2 regions of the Kocuria cellulosilytica genome follow, and region 2 is predicted to be linked to the other one. Evidence: predicted binding sites of a transcription regulator. Region 2 holds the regulator's gene; the other holds the start of a gene.

Region 1 (3,338 bases), on a different contig from region 2:
CTGCCCTGTTCCTGCCCTCGTCTGTCCCGAGCTCACTCGTCCTAGGCTCGTCCGTTCCGAGCTCACCTGTCCTGAGCCCATCCGTCTTGAGCTCACCTGTCCCGGGCTCATCCGTCCCGAGCTCACTCGTCCCGGGCTCATCCGTCCCGAGCTCACCCGTTCCCACTTCTCTGTTCCCGCCTTCGACCGGAGGACCCCATGGCGACGATCGGCTTCCACGCCTCCCACGAGCAGATCCCTCCCGAGCAGCTGCTGCTCGACGTCGGGCACGCCCAGCAGGCCGGCTTCGGCGCGGCCATGTGCTCCGACCACCTCGAGCCGTGGTCACCGCGCCAGGGCCACTCCGGGTTCGCGCTGTCCTGGTTGGGCGCGGCCCTGGCCACCACGGACCTGACGTTCGGGTTCGTGCACGCCCCGGGCCGGCGCTACCACCCGGTGGTCACCGCCCAGGCCACGGCCACCCTCGCCCGCATGTTCCCCGGCCGGGTCTGGACCGCCCTGGGCAGCGGGCAGAAGCTCAACGAGCGGGCCGTCACCCCGGACTGGCCGGCCAAGGAGCAGCGGCAGCGGTTCCTCGAGGGCAGCTTCGACGTCGTCCGCCGGCTGCACGCCGGCGAGGAGGTGTCCTGCCACGAACCCTTCCACGCCGACCGCGCCCGAGTCTGGGACCCGCCGGAGGTCCCGCCCGCCCTGCTCGTCGCCGCGCTCACTCCGACGACGGTCCGCCGCTTCGCCCCCGTGGCCGACGGGTTCATCACGGTCCAGCAGCCCCTGGAGGACCTGCGCCGGATGCTCGACGCCTGGCGCGAGGCCGGCGGCACCGGCCGTGCCGCGCTCCAGGTGCACCTGAGCTGGGCGGCCACTCAGGAGCAGGCCCGGGCGATCGCCCTCGACCAGTGGCGCACCAACGTCTTCGACCCCGTGACCATGGCCGAGCTCGCCTCGCCCCAGGACTACCTGCGCAAGGCGGTCCAGGAGGACGTCGGGGACGAACAGGTCGCCGGGGCGGTCAACGTCTCCGCCGACCTCGGCCGGCACGCCCAGTGGCTGTACGAGTACGCCGAGCTGGGCTTCGACGAGATCTACCTGCACCACGTGGGGCAGGAGCAGGGCCCCTTCCTCGACGCCTTCGGGGAGGCGGTGCTGCCCCAGCTCGCGCAGGCCTGAGCCTCCCCGGGGCCGTCCCGGCCGCCGGGCACGGAGGGGGACGGGGCCGGGCGTCCCGTGGGCGCTACGGCAACCGGGACGGCCGCCGCAGGACCGCCGCCCCGGCCTCCTCCGGATCGAGCGGGACCGGGCTGTGCAGCACGGCCGGTCCGCGGTGCAGGGCACCGCTGGACAGCGGCCGGCAGCGCAGGCCTCCTCGTCCCCGCATGGCGGCGTGCGCGCCCGGGGCGAGCACCCGGTCCATCCAGGCGCACGGGTGGGCCGGCCGGCCGCCGCGGAGCCGCAGGATGTCGCCCCGGGACTCCAGTGCGAACTCCTCGCCCAGCAGCGGGGCCAGCTGGGCGCCCCGGAGGACCACGTTGCGCCGGGTCAGGAGCGGGTCGAACGGGGGTGCGCCCAGGTCCTCGGCCATGGCCTCGAGCGCCTCGACGGCCAGCAGGGTGACGGCGGCGTCCAGGTGCGCGGCCTTGCCGAAGAACCGGTCGCCGACGACGCCCTTGCCGGCCACCAGCTCGGCCCGGTCGGCGTCGGTGCTGGGGACGTCCGCGGCGCCGTCCCGGGCGCGGCCGAAGTAGGCGTGGGCCGGGGACACGAGCAGGTGCAGGACCTCCACGTCGTACCGGTAGCTCTCCGCCATGCCGTGCACCCCTCCGTCGTGACGAGGGCCGCTGCCGCTCTGCCGTGCGGCCGTCCGATCGCAGCAGCCGTCCGAGCCCAGCATAGGGCCGGGGAGCGCGGCGGGCCCGGCGAGAGCTGTTCCGCCCGTCGTCCTCGGGACGCTCGTGCGGCGATTCCTCCTCCCGGGGGCCCGGCGGTCCTCCCGGCGGTTTGCAATTGACTTAATATTCGAACACGTATTCGAATGGGGGGCGTGAGCTTTCCGCACCTGCACGTCGCCACCGCCTTCAGCGCCCACTTCGGGGTCAGCCGGCCCGCCGCCCTGGCGGCGGCCGCCGCGGCGGACGGCGCGGACGTGCTCGCCTGCACCGACCGGGACGGGCTCTACGGGGCGATCAAGCACCTGGGCGCGTGCCGGGAGCACGGCCTCGACCCGGTCCTGGGGGTCGACCTCGCCCTGCTGGCCCCCGGCCGCGAGCGCGTCCTCGGCCGCGTGGTGGTCCTCGCGGCCGGCCACACCGCCGGCGCGGGCTACGCCGCCCTGTGCCGGCTCGTCTCCACCGCCCACGCCGCGGAGGGCCCGCCCGGGGCGACCGCCGCCGAGATCGCGGCCGCCGCCGTCCCGCCCCGGCACGAGGAGCCGGTCCTGACCGTGCTGCTCGGACCCGTCTCCGACGTCGGGCAGGAGCTCGCGGCCCGCCGCTACCGCACCGGGCGCGCTGCCCTGGCCAGGTGGCGGTCCCTGCTCCCCGCGCCGGCGCTCGCCGTGGAGGTGGTCTCGCACCTGGCCGCCCCCGGCACCGCGTGCAGCACCTCCCACGCGGCCCGGATGCTGCGGGCCGCCCTCGAGGCAGGACTGACCCCCGTGCTGACCAACGCGGTGCGCTACGCCACCCCCGCCGAGGCCGCCACCGCCGACGTCCTCGACGCCGCCCGCGCCCTCACCCCGCTCGAGACCCTCGGGGCTCGGGCCGGCCTCGTCCCCGGCGGCAGGGGAGGAGGCACCGGGCGGGCCGGTGGGTCCCGGCGGACCGCGGCGCCGGAGCCGCTGCAGCCCAACGGCCAGGGCTGGCTCAAGTCCGCCCGGCGGATGCGCGCGCTCGCCGCGGAGATCGCCCGGGCCGCGGACCTCGGCGCCGCCGGGGCCGCGGCCCTGCTGGCCGGCACCCAGCGGGTCGCCGACCGGTGCCGGCTGGACCCGGTCGCCGACTGCGGCTGGGGGCGCCCGGTGGTGCCGGAGGCCTCCGTGCTGGACCTGGAACGGCCGGCGCCCGCGGAGCTGCGGGCCCGGTGCGAGGCCGGCCTGGGGCGCCGCTACCCGGGCCGCCGCGCCACACGGACCGTGCGGGACCGGCTGGAGCGGGAGCTGAGGGTGATCGAGGACCTCGGCTTCGCCTCCTACTTCCTCACCGTGGCCGAGGTCTCCGCGATGATCGAGGAGATGGGCGTCCGCCACGCCGCCCGCGGCTCGGGGGTGTCCTCGCTCGTCAACCACCTGCTCGACGTCTCCCCGGTGGATCCGCTCGAGCACGAGCTGCTCTTCGAGCGCTTCC
Region 2 (3,338 bases):
GGCCTCCCGGGGCGGGGCCCTCGGGCTCTTCTCCTCCCGCCGGGCCGCGGAGGAGGCGGCCGAGGCCCTGCGCGCGCGCACCGACCTGCCGATCCTGTGCCAGGGGGAGTCCTCGCTCGCGGGCCTCGTCCAGGAGTTCACCGACGACCCCTCGACGAGCCTGTTCGGCACGATGAGCCTGTGGCAGGGCGTGGACGTCCCGGGGGCCTCCTGCCGGCTCGTGATGATCGACCGGATCCCCTTCCCCCGCCCGGACGACCCGCTGGCGAGCGCCCGCAGCCGCGCCGCGGAGCGGGCCGGCGGCAACGGCTTCATGTCCGTCTCCGCGACGCACGCGGCCGTGCGGCTCGCCCAGGGGACCGGGCGGCTCATCCGCACGGGCGGGGACCGGGGCGTCGTGGCGATCCTGGACTCGCGGATCGCGACCGCCCGCTACGGCGGCTTCCTGCGGGGCTCCCTGCCGCCGCTGTGGACCACCACGGACCGCTCGGTGGTGCTCGGGGCCCTGCAGCGCCTCGCCACGGGCTGAGCAGGCCCGGCGCCGACCGGGTGCCGCCCCCGCCCGGACGTCCGCGCGGGCGGGGTGCGAACCGGCCGGGCCCGGCCGGCGCGTTCGACAGGGGGGCCGCACGACACCGGGCCGCACGGCACCGGGCCCCCGCCGGCGGCGGAGGCCAGGGCACCGGGGAGCGCGGCGGCTCAGAGGCTGCGCAGCACCGAGACGACCTTGCCCATCACGGTGGCGTGGTCGCCGAGGATCGGTTCGTAGCGGGTGTTCTGCGGCAGCAGCCACGTGTGGCCGTCCCGCTGGCGGAAGGTCTTGACCGTGGCCTCGTCGTCGAGCAGGGCCGCCACGATGTCCCCGTTGTCGGCGGCGCTCTGCCGCCGCACCACCACCCAGTCGCCGTCGCAGATCGCGGCGTCGATCATCGAGTCGCCCTTGACGCGCAGCATGAACAGCTCGCCGTGCCCGACCAGCTGGCGGGGCAGCGCGAGGACGTCCTCGACGGCCTGCTCGGCCGTGATCGGCCCGCCGGCGGCGATGTGGCCGACCAGCGGGACCATCGTCACGTCCGCCGAGGTGGACAGCTCGGCCACGGAATCGGGGCCCGCGGCGCGGCCGGCGGGCGCCGCCGCGGTCTCGGCCGCCGGTTCGGGGGCCTCCGCGCCGGCGGTCCCGCGCAGCTGCAGCGGCGTGAGGACCTCCATGGCCCGGGGCCGCTTGGGGTCGCGGCGCAGGTAGCCCAGCTTCTCGAGCTGGGAGAGCTGGTGGGTGACGCTCGAGAGCGAGGCCAGGCCCACGAGGTCCCCGATCTCCCGCATGGACGGCGGATAGCCGTGCTCGGCGATGGAGCGCTGGATGGCCTCGAGGATCGTGCGCTGGCGCACGCTGAGCCCGCGGCTGCGCGAGCGCGCCCCGGGGCGGGCGCCCCGGGCGCGGGGCTCCTCGGGGGTGGGGGGCTGGGCCATGGGAGCGTCGTCCTTTCCCGTCCGGCTGCCGGTGCCGCCGGTCCTCACGGTCCCGGTTCCGATGTCGGACCCGGGTGGTTCGATGGATCCCGGTCGGCAGGCGCAGGGGGTCCGCAGCGCGCGCCGGCCCGAGGCCCGAACACGTCCTCAGCCTAGGCGACACGCCGTGGGTGTTCAAACATATGTACGAGCCGGTGTCGACAGCGTTCGCAGGCACGTGCTAGACATGGGTCATCGGTATTCGAAAGTATGTTCGATCGAATGGAGGCCCGCACGGGCCGTCGACCGGACCGGTGTTCGAGATCGCCCGCCCGTGCGGGAACGTCAAGGAGTTCATGTCATGAGTGCCAGTGCCACCCTCAGCGCCGTCGTCGAGCGCCGCCGCGGTTCCGCGGCGGCGGGCGGCCTCGGCCGTGCGGCCCGGCGGGCCCGCCCCGCCGGCTCCGGCTCCCGCACCCCGCTGACCCTCACCCGCCGAGGCCGCCTGGTGTTCCTGGGCCTGCCCGTCCTCGCCGGCTCCGCCGCCCTCGTGGTGCTGGCGGTGATCTTCCTCGTCCCCTCGACGGCCACGGCCACGAGCGAGCCTGTCCCGGGCCCCGGGACCGAGCAGGTCACCGTCCATCCCGGGCAGAGCCTGTGGGAGCTCGCCGTGACCGCGGACCCGGACCGGGACCCGCGGGAGGTCATGGACGAGATCGTGGAGCTCAACGATCTGGACAGCTCCGTGCTCGTGGCCGGCCGGCCGCTCGAGGTCCCGGCCGCCTGAGCCGCCCGCCCGGTCCGGCCGGCCGCGCGTGGCCCCGGGCCGCCGCGGGAGCCCCGGGTCCGTGACGGGTCCTGGGCCGGAGGGCCCGGGCGGAGCACTAAACTGTCCGGGTGACGCAGAACCTGGACCGACTCAACGCCCTCCCGCTCCGCGACGACCTGCGCGGCAGGACGCCGTACGGCGCCCCGCAGCTCGACGTCGCCGTGGCGCTCAACACCAACGAGAACACCCATCCGGTCCCCGCGGACGTGCACGCGGCGATCGTCGAGGAGGTCACCGCGGCGGCCTGGGCCCTCAACCGGTACCCCGACCGCGAGTTCACCACCCTGCGCGAGGAGCTCGCGGCGTACCTCGGCCACGGGCTCGGGGCCGAGAACCTGTGGGCGGCCAACGGCTCCAACGAGATCCTGCAGCAGATCCTGCAGGCCTTCGGCGGCCCCGGCCGCACCCTGCTCACCTTCGTCCCGACCTACTCGATGTACCCGCTCCTGGCCTCCGGGACGCACACCGCCTTCGTCGCGGGGGAGCGGGCGGCGGACTTCGGGCTGTCCCCGGAGTCCGCTGCCGAGCAGGTGCGCCGGCACCGGCCGGACGTCGTCTTCCTGTGCTCGCCCAACAACCCGACGGGCACGGCGCTGGGGGCGGACGTGGTGACCGCGGTGTACGAGGCGGGCGAGGAGTTCCGCACGGTCGTGGTGGTGGACGAGGCCTACGCCGAGTTCTCGCACGGCGGCACCCCCACCGCGCTCACCCTGCTCGAGGGCCGGCCCCGCCTGATCGTCTCCCGCACCATGAGCAAGGCGTTCGCGCTCGCCGGCGCCCGCCTCGGCTACTTCGCGGCCGCGCCGGAGGTCGCCGATGCCGTGCGTCTCGTCCGGCTGCCGTACCACCTCTCGGCCGTCACCCAGGCCACGGCCCTCGCGGCGCTGCGCCACTCGGGGTCGCTGCTGGCCAACGTCGAGGACATCAAGGTCCAGCGCGACCGGATCGTCGAGGGACTGACCCGGCTCGGGCTCGAGCCCGCCGAGTCGGACTCGAACTTCGTGTTCTTCGGCGGCATGGCCGACTCCCGCGGCATGTGGGAGGCGCTGCTCGCGGACGG

Evidence for each region. Region 2 encodes LexA, which represses DNA repair genes until DNA is damaged. Its sites were predicted from a motif close to TCGAACANNTGTTCGA; they were not measured.
Region 1: RCG67_RS05735 (DNA polymerase III subunit alpha) is a predicted target of LexA. The motif match lies at 2,014-2,029, and genes of this name have one in related genera.

The regions. Positions count from the first base shown of each region.
Region 1 is NZ_JAVFWZ010000003.1:134,470-137,807, forward strand. It holds gene RCG67_RS05725 (TIGR03885 family FMN-dependent LLM class oxidoreductase) at 199-1,167, shown strand; gene RCG67_RS05730 (MOSC domain-containing protein) at 1,232-1,804, opposite strand; gene RCG67_RS05735 (DNA polymerase III subunit alpha) at 2,039-3,338, shown strand, end outside.
Region 2 is NZ_JAVFWZ010000011.1:100,535-103,872, forward strand. It holds gene RCG67_RS15000 (ATP-dependent DNA helicase) at 1-529, shown strand, start outside; gene lexA (transcriptional repressor LexA) at 700-1,470, opposite strand; gene RCG67_RS15010 (LysM peptidoglycan-binding domain-containing protein) at 1,811-2,236, shown strand; gene RCG67_RS15015 (histidinol-phosphate transaminase) at 2,347-3,338, shown strand, end outside.